One region of the Rhodopila sp. genome, then DNA from elsewhere that is predicted to be linked to it. Evidence: riboswitches for the same ligand, from Rfam matches in the RefSeq annotation. Region 1 holds a riboswitch; the other holds the start of a gene.
What was found. A riboswitch is a leader RNA that binds a small molecule or an ion and turns the genes downstream of it on or off. The one in region 1 is predicted to bind cobalamin.
Positions count from the first base shown of each region.

Region 2: it holds a riboswitch for cobalamin, as region 1 does, so the genes downstream of both, metE (5-methyltetrahydropteroyltriglutamate--homocysteine S-methyltransferase) here and ACQY4T_RS03380 (TonB-dependent receptor plug domain-containing protein) in region 1, are expected to answer to the same signal.

Region 1 is NZ_OZ255846.1:605,412-614,013, forward strand. Features, by position in the region: gene ACQY4T_RS03355 (ammonium transporter) at 1-808, opposite strand, end outside; gene ACQY4T_RS03360 (P-II family nitrogen regulator) at 834-1,172, opposite strand; gene glnA (type I glutamate--ammonia ligase) at 1,546-2,991, opposite strand; gene ACQY4T_RS03370 (P-II family nitrogen regulator) at 3,202-3,540, opposite strand; gene ACQY4T_RS03375 (aminotransferase) at 4,028-5,194, shown strand; cobalamin riboswitch at 5,293-5,481, shown strand; gene ACQY4T_RS03380 (TonB-dependent receptor plug domain-containing protein) at 5,565-7,562, shown strand; gene ACQY4T_RS03385 (DSD1 family PLP-dependent enzyme) at 7,621-8,602, opposite strand, start outside.
Region 2 is NZ_OZ255846.1:1,291,211-1,299,812, forward strand. Features, by position in the region: gene ACQY4T_RS06565 (DUF6232 family protein) at 1-338, opposite strand, end outside; gene ACQY4T_RS06570 (GIY-YIG nuclease family protein) at 540-1,013, opposite strand; gene ACQY4T_RS06575 (hypothetical protein) at 1,112-1,429, opposite strand; cobalamin riboswitch at 1,578-1,822, shown strand; gene metE (5-methyltetrahydropteroyltriglutamate--homocysteine S-methyltransferase) at 1,937-4,282, shown strand; gene ACQY4T_RS06585 (phosphotransferase) at 4,580-5,518, shown strand; gene ACQY4T_RS06590 (ribbon-helix-helix domain-containing protein) at 5,547-5,792, opposite strand; gene ACQY4T_RS06595 (TRAP transporter large permease subunit) at 5,881-7,779, opposite strand; gene ACQY4T_RS06600 (TRAP transporter substrate-binding protein) at 7,776-8,602, opposite strand, start outside.

The DNA.
Region 1 (8,602 bases):
CCCAGAGCAGTGAGGCGCCGATGACCGCGAGCGAGAGGTTGAACGGCGCCATGTTGTCGTTGCCATACCCGACCCGCTTTCCGAGCACCAGCGCACACATCAGACCGGCGATCCCGGCATTGATATGCACCACGGTGCCCCCGGCGAAGTCCAAGATCCCCATCTGATTGGCCCACCCCGAAGGCGACCAGACCCAGTGCGCGATCGGTGAGTAGACCAGCAACGACCATAACGCCATGAAGATGCACAGCGCCGAGAATTTCATGCGATCAGCGAACGCGCCGGCAATAAGCGCCGGAGTGATGATCGCAAAGGTCATCTGGAACATCATGTAGACCGTTTCGGGAATCGTCGTCGTCATGTCGGCGACACCCTTGACGCCCGAGGCCAACACGAACGCCTGCGAATCGTTCCCCTTGACGATGTGCTCGCCGATCCCGTTCAGCAAGATGCGCGAAAAATCGCCCATATATGCGTTGCCGGTGGTGAAGGCGATGCTGTAGCCAGCCACCGCCCAGACAATCGTTACGATGCAGCAGATGGTGAACGACTGCATCATCGTTGCGAGCACGTTTTTCTTCCGCACCATGCCGGCATAGAACAGCGCCAGGCCGGGGATCGTCATCAACAGCACCAGCGCGGTGCTGCTCAGCATCCAGGCGGTATCGCCTGAGTCGAGTTTGGGTGGGCCGGCCGGGGCCGCTGCCGCCGCCGCTGGCGCAGCGGCATTCTGGGCCAAAGCCGGCAGCGCGAGCAACAGAGCGAACAGCAGCGCGCTCAGTCCCCAGAAGTAACGGGGTCTCTTCATAGTCCTGTTTCCCTATGCTTCTTGTTTACAGCGCTTCGGCATCGACTTCGCCGGTGCGGATGCGCATGGCGCGCTCGATGTCGATAATGAAAATCTTGCCATCGCCGATCTTGCCGGTATGCGCGGACTTTGCAATCGCTTCAATCACCTGATCGGTCAGATCATCCGGCACCACGACCTCAATCTTGATCTTGGGCAGAAAGCTGACGTGATATTCCGCCCCGCGATAGATTTCCGTCTGACCTTTCTGCCGGCCAAATCCTTTCACTTCTGAAACGGTCAGGCCTTGCACGCCAAGCGGCGTCAGGGCCTCCCGCACGTCGTCGAGCTTGAACGGCTTGATGATGGCCATGATGAGTTTCATGTCGGCCGGTCCTCCAGTTTTTCGTCGCGGTGGGGGAAGTCCTGCATTTTTTCCGTCCTGTGCTGCCGTTTCGCCGCGCCGTTACGATGAACCACGGCCAGACGCGCTTCAGATAGAATCAACAATCATGCCAACATCCCCCCGGCGTCGCCGGCGGTATTTCCACCAAACCTGATCGGCTTCGATGCACATTAATCAGGCAGTTGCCCGTGCACGGCCCTGTCCGTCTGCGAATCCCCTCGCCGACGCCCCACCAACGGATTTGGCTAACGCGGTTCGCCGTGCGGACGCATCGGACGAAGACGTCGGGTATGTTTTGCGCACAAGAAAACCCCGCCGCGAAGATACGGCGGGGGTATTGAAGCCCGTCTGCTCAGACCGAATAGTACATTTCAAACTCGACTGGGTGAGGTGTGTGTTCGAAACGATACACTTCATTCCACTTCAGCTCGATATAGCTCTCGATCTGGTCCGAACTGAACACACCGCCTTCCAGCAGAAAGTCATGGTCGGCAGTCAGTGCCCCAAGCGCCTCGCGCAGGCTGCCACATACGGTCGGGATACCCTTCAGTTCTTCCGGCGGCAGATCGTACAGGTCCTTGTCCATCGGATCGCCCGGATGGATCTTGTTGATGATGCCGTCCAGCGCCGCCATGGTGATCGCGGAATAGGCCAAATATGGGTTGCAACTGGGGTCCGGGAAGCGAACCTCCACCCGCTTGGCCTTCGGGTTGGTGGTGTATGGAATGCGACACGACGCCGAGCGGTTCCGCGCCGAATAGGCCAGCAGCACTGGCGCTTCGAAGCCCGGGATCAGTCGCTTGTAGCTGTTGGTCGACGGGTTTGAAAAGGCGTTGATCGCCTTGGCATGCTTGATGATGCCACCGATCGCATACATGCAGGTCTCGGACAGGTCGGCGTAGCCATTGCCCGCGAACAAGGGCCGTCCAGCCTTCCAGATCGAGATATGGGTGTGCATGCCCGACCCGTTGTCACCATAGACCGGTTTCGGCATGAACGTCGCCGTCTTGCCGTAGGAATGAGCGACGTTGTGGACGCAATACTTGTAGATCTGCATCTGGTCCGCCATTGCGGTCAGCGCGCCGAACTTGAAGCCGAGTTCGTGCTGCGACTGGGCGACCTCGTGGTGATGCTTTTCGATCGTCAGTCCCATCTCACCCATGGTGGACAGCATCTCCGCGCGCAGGTCGCTGTCACCATCGACCGGCGGAACCGGGAAGTAGCCTCCCTTCACCGTCGGCCGGTGACCCATGTTGCCTTCCGGGTAGTCCTTCAGGTTGGATCCGGGGCCTTCGACGCTGTCGACCTGGAAGCTGGCGTAGTTTCCGCCGGTGCCGAACCGCACACTGTCGAAGATGAAAAATTCGGCCTCGGCGCCGATCGAAACGCCGTCGCCCACGCCGCTGGATTTAACGTAGGCTTCGCACAACTTGGCGGTGGCGCGCGGGTCGCGGGCGTAGAACTGACCGGTGGACGGTTCGATGATGTCGCACAGCACGATCATGCTGGGTTTGGCCGAAAACGGATCCATCGTCGCGGTCGCCGGGTCCGGCATCAGGATCATGTCGCTCTCGTTGATCGCCTTCCAGCCGGCAATTGATGAGCCATCGAACATGATGCCGTCACGGAACGCGTCCTCGTCCATGGTCGAGACATGCTGGGCGGTGTGCTGCCACTTGCCGCGGGGATCGGTGAATCGCAGATCCACATATTCGACTGAGTTGTCACTCAGCATCTTGAGCACTTTGCCCACGCCATTGTCCGTATCTGATGCTGTTACTGCCGGCTTCTTCGCCATCCTGCTACCCTCGTTCTCTGTCTGAAAGCCAAAACCGTCCTGCCGTCACACGACGCGACAGCCGAACACCCCGGCCTGCGCGGGGCTCAATCGTCTCGATCCCGCTGGCCACGCCGAGCAGGGGTTGGAAACCAACAAATCCGTTCTGAGTGGGAAATCGCACCCGCACCGGAACCGCCGGGAGCGGAGACACGGGGTCGGGCAAGCCGATTAGATCGCGTCCTCCCCACGTTCGCCGGTCCGAATGCGAATAACCTCATCGACACTGGAAATGAAGATCTTCCCGTCGCCGATCCGGCCAGTACGAGCAGAGTTCACGATCGCCTCGACCGCCCGCTCCACAACCGTATCCTCACAAATGACTTCGATCTTCACCTTCGGCAGAAAATCCACCACGTACTCGGCACCTCGGTAAAGCTCGGTGTGACCCTTTTGACGGCCGAAACCCTTAGCTTCCACCACGGTAATCCCCTGCAGTCCAACCTCGTGCAGCGCCTCTTTCACTTCATCGAGTTTGAACGGCTTGATGACGGCTTCGATCTTTTTCATGCTCATCAAGCCCGGTTTAGCCGGGCCTCCCACAAAGTTCAGGCTGCCCGAGTCGCGTCAAGGATGTCAGCGGCGTGAACAGCGCCACAGGTTTGCATGCGGCGTGCCAAGCTACAACGGCGAAGGTTGCACGGTATCCACCTTTTTTGGCTGTTAAACCGCCAGTCGGTCCCCGCCCAGCCGCAAATCCCGCGCCCCTGCTGCAAGCCCGCTTGATGCTGGCCGCCGCGCTGGGCGACCTCGCCCCGCCCGGGCCCGGCAGTTCTATACCGACGGCGCTTCGGGTCGCGACAACGGGGCGCAACCGATTGCCGCTTATTTGCGCAGAGGAAACGGATGCATGTCGCCCGTTTTTTATGCATCGGGTGGAGTCAATATAGCCGGCCGCTATGCTTGCCTCCAGGTCTTTCCAGTGCAAGTTGAGGACGGCAGTTCAATGTCTCGCGCGGCCAGTCTCGCGCGGCTAAACCACGACGGAGCATGACCGATGCGCGGCGCGAACAGCTACCTGGGATCGATCGGCACCACCATCTTCACGGTGATGTCGGCGCTCGCCACCGAATATCGGGCGATCAATCTTGGTCAAGGCTTCCCCGACACCGACGGTCCGGCCGACATCGTGCAGGCCGCCTGCGACGCATTGCGCGACGGCCGCAATCAGTATCCGCCGATGCCGGGCGTGGCTGACTTGCGCCAGGCCGTCGCCGCGGCGAACCGCCGCTTTTATGGCCTCGACATTGACGGGATGCGCGACGTCACGGTGACATCCGGCGCCACCGAGGCGATCACCGCCAGCTTGATGGCGGTCGTCGACCCCGGCGATGAGGTCGTCCTGATCGAGCCGCTCTACGACACCTACGTGCCGGTGGTTCGCATGCTGGGCGGGATACCGCGCATCGTACGCCTGTCGCCGCCGCACTGGGACCTGCCGTTCAACGAACTCGCGCACGCATTCGGCGCCAATACCAAGGCGATCCTTTTCAACTCGCCGATGAACCCCTGCGGCAAGGTGTTCACCGCCGACGAACTGGGCTTCATCGCCGATCTGGTCACCCGCCACGACACCTACGCGATCTGCGATGAAGTCTACGAACACCTGACATTTGACGGGGCCAGGCACATTCCACTGATGACGCTGCCCGACATGGGCCAGCGAACCATGCGGATCGGCAGCGCCGGCAAGACGTTTTCGCTGACCGGATGGAAAGTCGGCTATGTGACAGCCAACGCGGCCCTGACGCCACTGGTGCAAAAGGCCCATCAGAACCTTACCTTCACCACCGCGCCCAACCTGCAACGCGCGGTTGCGGTCGGCCTGGCCAAGGACGATGCCTACTTCGCCTCCCTGTCGCGCAATCTCCAGGCACGGCGGGACCAGCTTGCCCAGGGCCTGGCCTCGATCGGATTCTCTGTCCTTCCGACCCACGGCACCTACTTTCTTACCGCCGATTTCACCCCGCTTGGTTTTGCCGGCGACGACGTCGCGTTTTGCCGCCACATCACCGAACAGGCCGGGGTGACGGCGATCCCTGTCTCGGCGTTCTATGAGCAACCGGGCGCACCGCGGCATTACGCCCGCTTCGCCTTCTGCAAACGGCTCGAGGTGCTGCAACAGGCGATCGACCGCCTGAAAAGTCATTTTGCGGCCCGATGATGCCGCGTCTCGGAGGCGACCGAAACCACGAACCGCCGGCGTATGCGGGCGCATGACTTCGGCATCGGCACTTTTCCAGCCGAAGCATCAGTGCTTAACAATGCACCTCAGATGACGGTGGCCCGCATGGGCTGAAACGGGAACTGCCGAACGGCGGCTGCCCTCGCAACTGTAAGCGGCGAGCCAGGTCCTTATGCCATTGCCCCCAGGAGGTGCCTCCCCGGGCGAGAAGGTGGACCCAGGCCAAGACCCGCGAGCCAGGAGACCGGCCGGCATCGAGACTGCGCGTGTGCTCCGGGCGAGGTGAACCGGGGCTGCGGGGAGAAACCCGTATGCGGGCAATCGACACAACGGTCGATGGAGTAACCGCATGCGCCTTGGTCGCGCGATCTGCCTGTCACTTGCCTTGCTGTCGATAACAGCGGCAAGAGCCGAGGACGCTCAGCTTGCCATACCCGAAACGGTGGTGACCGCGACGCGGGTGCCGACTCCGGTCGAACAGATTCCGGCCGGCGTCACCATCATTGATCGAGCAACGATCGAGGCACACGGCTATAACACCATCGCCGAAGCGCTCACTGACGTTCCCGGCCTGCATGTCAGCCCGTCCGGCGGCCCCGGCGGTCAGACCAGTGTGTTTCTCCGCGGCACGAACTCCGACCACGTCCTGGTGCTGCGCGACGGGATGCCGATCAACGACGCCGCTGATCCGACCTCGGCGTTCAATTTCGGCGTCGATACCTTGTCCGACGTCGAGCGGATCGAGATCATCCGCGGCCCGATGGCGGCGCTCTACGGGTCGGGGGCGATCGGCGGGGTGATCAACCTGATTTCCCGCCGTGGCTCCCAGCCGGGGGTGCATTGGAGCGGCGACCTGGCCGGCGGTTATCCGGCACTGCTGCGCGGCAATCTGACCGCGAGCGGCATCCAGGGGCCGGTCGATTTCGCCATCACCGCCGAATCGCAGTCGCAGCGCGGCTACGATGCCCTGCCGCAACGGGAGAGTTCCTACACCGATGTGCCGCAAGGGTTCCGCGACCGTATCCTGACCCTCAATCTTGGCTATACACCGGTCGAAGGTACTCGGCTGTCGCTGTTTCTGCGCGCCGACACCAGCTATTTCGGTTTCAACACACTCGGCACCCCGACATTCGATGACTCGAACTCCAACGGCCAAGCGAGCTCCGTGCTGGGTCGCATCGGCGGCACCACCCATCTGTTCAACGGCCAACTGGAAACCGGGGTGTTTCTGGGACAGTTGCAGGATGATCGGCGCTATCTGGAGCCGCTGGCGCCGGCCGATCCGAACCAGGCAACATCGGATTCACGCTACCATTCATACCGCACCGATCTGCAGTGGAACAACACGCTGCATCTGGACGATGTCATTGCGGTACCCGGGTTGTCCGCCAGCGCGATGACCTTCGGCTATGAATTTACCGGTGACACCGCCAAGGTCCGGGTCAATGAAAATTTTGCCGGGTTCCCGTTCGCCCAGGGCACGTCGGCCTATATGTCCACCCACGCAGCCTATGCCGGGCTGCAGACCACGCTGCTGCAACGGCTGGCGCTCACCGCACAGGTGCGGCAGGATTGGGTGGATCAAAACGCGCCGACCACCTGGCGGATCGGCGGTGTCTACGACCTGAAGCAGATCGCCACGCACCTGAAGGTCGCCTATGGAACCGCGTTCCGAGCGCCGTCCTTGTTTGATAGATTCGGGGTCGACTCTTTCGGCTATGTCGGCAATCCGAATCTGAAACCGGAACAGTCACAGGGCTGGGAAGCCGGCTTTACCAGCGATATTGCGGCCGCCGGGCGACCCAATTTCGCGACCCTTGGGGCGACCTACTACGACCAGCGCATCCGTGACCTGCTGGTGAATGTCCCAACCTCCGAGACGATGAATACCGAGGTGAACCTGGCCTCGGCCCATCTGCACGGCGTGGAGACCGAGGCAACCGTGCGCCCGGCGTACTGGATCGATCTGCACGCCACCTACAGCTTCCTCAACACCGCCTCGGACGGCGAACCGGCTGGCCAAGGCTCCCAATTGCTGCGCAGGCCGCAGAACCAGGCATCCGCCGACGTGACGATACGGCCTTTAACCGGCCTGAGCGTTGTCACCACAATCATATATACCGGATCCGACCGGGATTTCTTGATTGATGATAGCGGCAACAGCAGCTTGCAACCGGGTGTCGGCCAGCATGGACTGGTCGCCAACCTCGCGGTCAACTACCGGCTGACGCCGCGTGTCGAGCTTTACGCCAACGGCTGGAACATCTTCTATTCGAAGTTCGAGCCGGTGAATGGCTATCAGATTCCCGGGCCGACTGCGCTGGCCGGCATCCGGTTGCGGCTGTAGCAAGTCGGGCTCTGCCCGAACCCGCAAAGGGTGCGACGCACCCTTTGATCCCGCTGATTCAGCTCAGGCCACCGCGCGCGGCTACTGGCCACAGGCACTCTACGCGGCCGTTGCGCACGCCGACATACCAGTCGAACTTGTCCACCGTCGGGTCGCAATGGCCGGGCACCAGCCGCAGTTTTTCGCCGACCTTGGGCGATGCTGTCTCGCTGCCGTATTGCAGCTTGCCGTGCTCGTCTGACGCGCTGGTGTAGCGAATGTCCGGCCGCTGCCAGACTGTGGGCAAACCGGAATCCACCGCCACCGCCTTGTGCCCCGTATCCACGACCGCGATGCCCGCCTGCGCCTGGCTCATCACTGATGCCAGTACAAACAGCGCATGTCGGAACGTGCTGACCGGCGCACCCTCCTCGTCAAGGTTCCTGGCATAGTCCGCGTCCATAAAAACGTAGCTACCAGCCTGCATTTCGGTATAGACACCCGACTTGGATTCGAATTCGAACGTTCCGGTGCCGGCGCCGCCCACGATCGCGCAGTCCAATCCCTGTTGACGCAGTTGCTCCACCGTACGCCGCGATGCGTCGACCGCGCCGCCGATCAGAGTCCGCCGCTCCGCTGGCGTGCGCTTGTGCTGAGCACTGCCGTGATAGGCCTGCAATCCGCCGAAAACCAAGTGTTTTGACCCGGCAATCCGCTTCGCCAGTGTCACCGCGTCCGGTCCGGGCTGAACCCCGCAGCGCCCGGCACCGACGTCGATCTCCACCAACACCGGCATGCGAATGGCGGCGTCAGCCGCCGCCGCTTCGATCGCCGCGATCTGCCCGGGATCATCGGCGCAGACCGCGACCTTGGCGATCCGTGACAGCGCGCATAGCCGAGCCAGCTTGGCCGCGCCGACGACCTCGTTGCTGACCAGGATGTCGGGAATGCCACCCCAGGCAAGCACCTCGGCTTCCGCCACCTTCTGCACACAGTTGCCGACCGCGCCGCGCGCCATCTGCATTTTGGCGATGACGGGGGATTTGTGCGTCTTGGCATGC
Region 2 (8,602 bases), 690 kb from region 1:
CTTAGATAAGCACTGCTGAATGAAGTCAAGGCTTGCTGGTTCCCGCTAGCGGTGCGAAAGACAAGAGCAACCTTTAGCCCGGAAGCAATCGCCATGATGGTGATGAATGTTCCGACCATCATGCCAAACCCTTCAATCGAGCCAGATGTCGCCAGAGCAATGGTGACCCCGGCGCACACTACCGCAAAGAATATGCCGCCGGGGTTGGGCCGAACAATGTTGACGCTGCCAATGCCGTTGATGGGGTATGAAGACGAACCAGCTCTAACTAGAGTCTTGGAAACCGAGATTTTGTCGTCTCTAAAAATCATTTCGTCGTTGTCAATCGTAGCACTCATAATCACACCCCTTAGAATAGGTGCGTTCTATAGCCGGTAAGGATTAAAAATTTGCTAACCGGAAGTGCGTTCATTCCGCGAAAAGGGAGGCAGTTGCAGGACGGCAAATATATTCGACCTTAAAAGACCCAATGAGTCGCATTGCTGAGGCCAAAGTGGAAACGTGTACCGCAGGAACTAGTGGCGTGCAGTTCCCCCGTTTCATTCCTCCTCCTCCTGCTCCTCTTTTGAAACGTATTGATAATACTGCGGAACTTTGCTCCATCTACCTCGCTGTAGGTTCAGCCTGGGCTCGGCAATGGCGGTAGCAACGGCCTCCAAAATATCCAATACGAGGCTAACATTGCCGTGCAACTTCTCGATGTCTGCCGACAGGCCATGCTGCGTGACCCACTGCGTTCCGAACCAAGAAAAGCGATTCCAGCGTTCCGACAAGTGATCGCGCTTATGGGCTCGAAGTCTCTTGAACAGTCTGTCGCCAGTGTTTTTCCCGGCTTGGCCGACGTAGACTAAATCATAATTTGCGTATAAAGCATATATTCCTCTTTGATCTCTGAAGTCGATTGGTTTTGCCGATTTGGTCCTGCTTACGGCTCCCAAAAGCGTTCCAGGAACTCTTGGTCTTCCCCAAAATACCTTGTCACTGTGCCAGTGAAGGCCATACGCTTTGATCATTCGAACTCCTTGCAGACGCCGAGTTTTTTAGCGATTGTCCAGTTGGATTATTTATAGACAACCCTATTTTCGCCTCTGAATTGCGGTCAATTTAACGGCTAGGACGGCAATCTGAAAATCGGCTCGTCCCCAGTGAGCTCGTCGATGAACGTCGGCGGACGATCCGCATAACCGGTGTAGAGATGGGCGTTGCGTTGCACCAGAAAGCGATTGTAATGCCGCTCAACCATCGCGCTCGACGTCCCCAGCCAGTCGGCAATATGGGCGACGCTCAGACCCTTCTGGATCGGCACAGTCGCAAAGTAGTGTCGGAATGAATACGCCACGCGAGGCTCACCGGTCATCGGATCGGTCAGAGCGTTGGCTTGTTCCAAGACCTGTTGCAGACCAGCGCGAAACACCGGCATTTCGCCCAAACAGCAAATCCTGCGTCTCACTGAGACGCGAGGTCCCGGGATTGCGGAGACCTCGCGTCGTCCGACATTCTAAGAATCGATCATTCGCAATTGACCATTCGACCTCTTGCCACGGTCGGCAGTGGCTTGCCGCCGCTAAGATATAAGCATATGTTGATGTGTCGATGGTCCCGCGCGAGCGGGTGAAAAGGGAACGCCGTGCGTCCCGGCTGGACCGCTGGTCCGGGGGCAAGTCGGTGGCTGCCCCCGCAACTGTCAGCGGCGAGATGCCGGTCCGTCCGCCCCTCGGGGCGGGTCACTGAGCCTTCAGGTTCGGGAAGATAGGATCGGAGCAACCGGGCGGGCTGCCCGGGCGCCGTGAGCCAGGAGACCTGCCGTCGTCGATCAAGCCATGCCGCCGGGCGGGGTGCACCGGAGGCCGGAGACAGACATGTCCGCGATTTCCGGCGGCGTTCGCCGCTATTCTTGCCCTGACTCAGGGTCCATCCGCAGCGAGCGGAGGCCGGCATGACGATCGCAAGCAATCTTGGGTTCCCGCGCATCGGCCATCGCCGTGAACTGAAATTCGCGCTGGAGCGGTTTTGGTCGGGCGAGATCGACGCGGCCGGGCTAGACGATGCCGCGCGGTCCCTGCGCAGCCGGCACTGGAAGCTGCAGGCGGGGCACGGCATGGGGCACGTTCCGTCCGGCGATTTCTCGTTGTACGACCAGGTGCTGGATACCGCCTGCATGCTGGGTGCGGTGCCCCCGGGCTATGGATGGCGCGAGGGCCCGGTCTCGCTGGCGAGCTATTTCGCCCTGGCGCGGGGGTCGCGCGGCACTGCGGCGGAACAGGCGGCCGGCATCGCGCCCGGCCTGCCGGCGCTGGAAATGACCAAGTGGTTCGATACCAACTACCATTATCTGGTGCCTCGGCTGAGCGCGGATGATCGTTTCGTGCTGACCGAGAACCGGCCGCTGCAGCAATTCCGCGAGGCGCTGGCACTGTCGATCCGGACCCGGCCGGTGCTGCTGGGTCCGGTCAGCCTGCTGATGCTGAGCAAGACGACGGACGGCTCCGATCCGCTGGATCTGCTGGACCGGATGCTGCCGGTCTATGCCGAGGTGTTGAGCGGGCTGGCGGCGGCGAATGCCAGTTGGATGCAGATCGACGAACCGGTGCTGGCGCTCGATTTGTCGGCCAAGGCCCGCGCGGCGTTCGGGCTGGCGTACGACACGCTGCGGCGGGGGCCGGCGCCGGATATTCTGCTGGCGAGCTATTTCGGTCCGCTGGGGGACAATCTGGCGACCGCGGCGGCGCTGCCGGTGGCTGGGCTGCATGTCGATCTGGTGCGTGGGGCGGCGGAACTGGAGTCGGTTCTAGAGGCGGTGCCGGCCGAACGCTGGCTTTCGCTGGGCGTGGTGGATGGGCGCAACATCTGGCGCAGCGATCTGCGGGCGGCGTTGGGGGTGCTGCGGACGGTCGCCTCGGCGCGGGGCAATCGGCGGCTGATGGTGGCGCCGTCGTGCAGCCTGCTGCATGTGCCGGTGGATCTGCGACAGGAAACCGGGATGCGACAGGAAACCGGGCTGGGCGCCGAGGTGACGGATTGGCTCGCGTTCGCCGAACAGAAGCTCGACGAGGTGGCGGCGCTGGGTCGCGGTCTGGACGAGGGGGATGCGGCGATCGCTGGGCAGTTGGCGGCCAGCGATGCCGCGGTGCGGTCGCGCCGGACAAGCGTGGCGGTACACCGGGACGCGGTGCAGGCGCGGATGGCGGGGCTGACACCCGGGATGGAGCAGCGGGACAATCCATATGCGACGCGGCGGGCGGCGCAGCAGGCGCGGCTGCGGCTGCCTCGGTTCCCGACCACCACGATCGGTTCGTTCCCGCAGACCGCGGAGGTGCGCCGGGCTCGGGCGTCGCTGGGGCGCGGCGAGTTGAGTTCGGCGGCCTATGACGGCCTGATCGAGGGCTGGATCGACGACGCGGTGCGCTGGCAGGAGGCGATCGGGCTGGACGTGCTGGTGCACGGCGAGTTCGAGCGCAACGACATGGTGAAGTATTTCGCAGAGCAGCTCGATGGGTTTGGCTTCACTCGGCATGGCTGGGTGCAGTCGTACGGCAGCCGGTGCGTGGCGCCGCCGATCATCTGGGGCGACGTGGCGCGGCCTCGGGCGATGACGGTGCGCTGGTCGGGCTATGCGCAATCGCGGACGCAGGCGCCGATGAAGGGCATGCTGACCGGGCCGGTGACGCTGCTGCAATGGTCGTTCGTGCGCGACGACGTGCCGCGGGCGACGGTGTGCCGGCAGATCGCGCTGGCGATCCGCGACGAGGTGGTGGACCTGGAGGCGGCCGGCATCGGCGTCATCCAGGTCGATGAGCCGGCGTTCCGCGAGGGGTTACCGCTGCGCAGGGAGTCTTGGGCGGATTATCTGGGCTGGGCGGCGGCGTGCTTCCGGCTGGCGACCAGTGGGGTGCGGGATGACACCAGTATCCACACCCATATGTGCTACTCGGAATTCAACGACATCATGGCGGCGATCGCGGAGATGGACGCCGACGCGATCTCGATCGAGACCACGCGCAGCCGGATGGAGTTGTTGGATGCGTTCGCCCGGCGGGGGGCCGGGGCGGCGGGGTATCCGGCGGAGATCGGGCCGGGGGTGTGGGATATCCACAGTCCTCGGGTTCCGGACGTTGGCGAGATGACCGAGTTGCTTGGGCTGGCGCGCGAGCGGCTGGATGACTGGCAGATCTGGGTCAATCCGGACTGCGGGCTGAAGACGCGAAACTGGGAAGAGGTGAGGCCGGCGCTGGAGAATCTGGTGGCGGCGGCGCGGGTGCTGCGCGGGGTGGCCGGGTCTTGAGCTAAACGCCCGCGGTTGCCCACGTCATGGCTGGGGGCCCCTGATCGCGGGTGCTGACGTTGGCGTTGGCTCTGTGCAGGCAGCGGTGCATCGCTGTTTGCGGAGGCTCGGTTGCCTGGAGTGACCGGGACCGATGCGATCGGTGAGAAGATTGGGAAACGCAGATGCACGCGGATAGGCGCTGATGAACGCCGATGCATCGAGGTGTCCCGCGGCTGTGCTAGACCCGCGCCGATGGTTGAAGACTCGGATGAGAGGCCGCGGAATGCACCCGTCGAGGCGGTTCGCCGAGCGTTGATGGCCGCCTTTGGATCGGCCCGGGCGGATACGGTCCGCCCGGTGACCGGCGGCGCTTCCGGTGCGTTGCCGTTTCGGGTCGAGATCGATAAGCGGCGTTACCTGGTCCGGCTGGAGGGTCCGGCAAGTCCGTTGCGGAACCCACACCAATATGTCTCGATGCGCATCGCGGCGGAGGCCGGGATTGCCCCCAGGCTGCACTATGCCGACGCGGCGGAAGGTGTCGCGGTGATGGATTTTATCGAGCAGCGGCCGCTGGGTGGCTATCCGGGGGGACGCCGCGCGCTGGCGCGCGCGTTGGGCGAAATGCTGGGTTGCCTGCAGGCAACGCCGCCATTTCCGCGGTTCGTCGAATACCCCGACATCGTCGCCCGGTTGTGGGCGCATGTGTGCCGCACCGGTCTGTTCGCGCCCGGGGTGCTAGACGCCCATACGGACCGGCTTGCGCGCACCCGCGAGACCTACGTCTGGGATCCGGCGGGATCTGTTTCCAGCCACAACGATCTGGTGCCGCGCAACATTCTGTTCGACGGCGAACGACTGTGGCTGATCGACTGGGAGTCGGCCTACCGCAACGATCCCGCGGTTGACGCGGCGATCATGTTGGACAATTTCGCTGCCTCACCCGAGTTGGAGTGCGTGCTGTTGCAGGCTTGGCTTGGCCGCGCACCGGATGATGCGCTTCGCGCGCGGCTTGTGCTGGTACGCACGCTGACGCGGTTGTATTATGCCGGGGTGCTGCTGAGCGCGGCGGCGGCGGCATCGGGGGCGGCGGCGGACGCCGACCTGTCGGTGCCGACCCGGGCGGCGTTGCGACGGGCAATCCGCGACGGGCGGCTGACGCCGGGCGCACCCGAGACGAAGCGCATTCTGGGCCAGATGTTTCTCGCGTCGTTTCTCGCGGGTGGCGTACCGCCGGGTCTCGATGCCGCGGTGTAATCGTTGCGTGACACGATCTGTGTCGCGGTCAGCCAGTCCGATCGGTGGCGGACGATCCGGTCTGGTTGGCCAGCAGTGCGGTCACCCGCAGCGCCGAGGCAAGCGGGCGGTGCGGTTGCCTGGCCGCATCCACCGCCGCGACCAGGGCAGCCAGGGTCTGGCCGCGGCGTTGTGCGATCCGTCGCAGCTCGGTCCAGAATTCCGCCTCCAGCGCGACGCTGGTGCGGTGTCCGGCGAGGGAGAAACTGTGTTTGACCAGAACGCTCAGGATCATCCTTCAGGCCTGCGGTCGGACCATTGGGGGTCTCGGTTCTGGCGTTGGATATCGTGGCCTTCCAGGTGTGAGGCCGGCGAACCTCCTGCTAACCATGACCCTCCAGCAGGCGCGGCAGCACTAGCGTGATCTCCGGCACGAAGGCGATCAGCAGGACGGCCAGGACCAGCACGACGGCGTAGGGGATCATGGTTCGTGCGGCGCTTTCGATATCGGCGCCGGCGACCGCGGCGGACACGTAGAACCCCACCCCGATCGGCGGGATGAACGCGCCGACCCCCATCGCCAGGATCAGGACGATGCCGTACTGCACCGCATCGACCCCCATATGCACCGCGATCGGCAGCAGCAGCGGTGCCAGGATGATCAGCGCTGGCAACCCCTCCAGCAGCGATCCGATCACGATCAGCAGCACCACCGAACCGGCCATGAACGCCCAACTGCCGCCGCCCATCGCGCCCAGCAGCACGACCAGCGCCTGCGGCAGGTTGGCCGCCGTCAGCACCCAGGCGAAGGCCGACGCCGAGGCCAGGACGAACAGCACCATGCCGGCCGAATTGGCACACTCGCCGGCGATGCCCGCCAGGGTGCGGAGCGGCATGGCTCGGTAGATCAGCGCCGACAGCACCACGCCGTAGACCACCGCCAGCGAGGACGCCTCGGTCGGGGTGGCGATGCCGAACTTGATACCGAGCACCATCGCCACCGGCATGATCAGCGGCAGGATCGCGCCGGGGATGGCGCGCAGGCGGCCGCCCTCAACCGGCAGATCGTCGCGGCGGGAGCTGCGGCGGGCCAGCAGGTAGATCAGCGTCATCAGGCAGAGCGCGATCACCACGGCGGGCAGGATTCCGGCGATGAACAGCGTCCCGATCGAGATCGGCGTCACCGATCCCAGCACCAGCATGGCGATGCTGGGCGGGATGGTCTCGCCCATCGCGGCGGAGGCCGCCAGCACCGCGGCGCCTTCGGACTCGCGATAGCCCTGCCGCTTCAGCTCGCGCCGCACCACCGGCCCGACCGCGGCGACGTCGGCAACCTTGGAGCCGGACACGCCGCTGACCAGGAAGATCGTCACCACCACGACCTGTAGCAAGCCGCCGCGGACGCGGCCGATGATCGCCATGGCGAAGCGCACCAGCCGCAGGCTGATGCCGCCTCGTTCCATGATCAGTCCGGCGAAGATGAAGAACGGCAGCGCCAGCAGGATGAAGTTGCCGGTGCCATCGACCATCGCCTGCGGCACGGCGACGAGCGGCGCGGTATCCGTCAGGTCGAGGTAGCTCAGCGTGGCGAACAGCATGCCGAAACTGACTGGCATGCCGAGCAGGATGGCGCCGAAGAACAGCAGGATCATGCCGGTCAGCGCCGATCCGGGATTGTCGGCGAAGGCCGGCGCGCCGGCCTCGAGCACGGTCAACGCGGTGCCGATCGCCATCGCTGCGCCGGTCAGGGCGACCATGCGCCAGGAGTAGCCGACCACCAGGCGGTCGAGCGCGAACAGCGCGATCAGCAGCAGTCCGACGGTAACCGGCAAGGTGATCCAGCCGGTGCTGATCTGCAGGATGGGGGTGACGTTGTCCCAGCTCGCCGTCAGCAGCGCGATCGACTGCCAGGCCGTCGTCGCCGTGACGATCAGCACCAGCCACTCGATCGCCGCGCACACCGCCTGGCGCATCGTCTGGTTGAGCCGGTCGGTGACCAGCCGGATCGCGGTGTGATGCGCGCCGCGATAGGCCGCCGCGCCGCCGATGAAGGCGATGATCGACAGTGCCAGCCGCGAGGCCTCGTCGCTCCACAGCGGGCCGTGACCGATGGTGCCGCGGCCGATGATGCTGACCAGCACGACGGCCAGTTCGACCAGCAGCGCGATGGCGGCGGTGATGGTGGCGAGCCGGCCGAGGCCATGCATGACGCGTGAAAGAACTCGGGCGGCGCCCCCGGCCGCGATGGGAGGGCTCGCGGCGGCGGAGGTGGCGGCGTTCATGCGTTGCCGGTCTGCTTCATGATGCTGTCCAGCAGTGCGGGGCCGACGATCGGCCGGAACTGCTGGCAGACCGGTTTCAGCGCGGCGGCGTAGGCGGCTTTGTCCGGTTCGGCGACGGTGCAGCCCTGGGTTTTCAGGAATGCGGTCGCCTCGATGGTTTTCTGCGCCATCATGGTGCGCCAGGGCGGTGTGGCGGCCAGCGCGGCGTCTCGGATCGCCTTTTGGTATGGCGGGTCCAGTCTGTCCATGGTCCGCTTGCTGGCCATGATGGCGCCGGGATTGTAGGCGAAGTTGGTCAGCGTGATGTGCTTGGCGACTTCATAGAACTTGCTGGCGACCAGGGAGATCAGCGGCACCTCCAATGCGTCCACCGCGTGCTGTGACAGCGCCAGATAAATCTCCGATTGGTCGATCACCTGGGGGGCGGCATCGAGGGTCTTGTAGGTGGCGGCGTAGATCGCGCCGGGCTGGATGCGGACCTTGCTGCCGGCGATGTCTTTCGGTTCGGGGACCGGCTTGGTGGCGTGGGTGACCGGGCGCCATCCCCAATGGCCCCAGCACAGTCCGTAGATGCCCTTGGCCGGAAACAGGTCGAACAATTGTTGACCGACCGGGCCGTCCAGCACGGTTTCGGCTTGCTCGCTGGTCTTGAAGATGTAGGGCAGATCGAGCACCGCGACCGTCGGGTAGATCGTCTCGATGAAGCCGGTGGTGTGGCACACCAGGTCGATCGTGCCGGTCTGCATGCCGGTCAACGCGTTGGCCTGGCTGCCGAGCTGGCCTGCGCCGTAGACTTTGATGTCCACCGCGCCGCCGGTGCGCT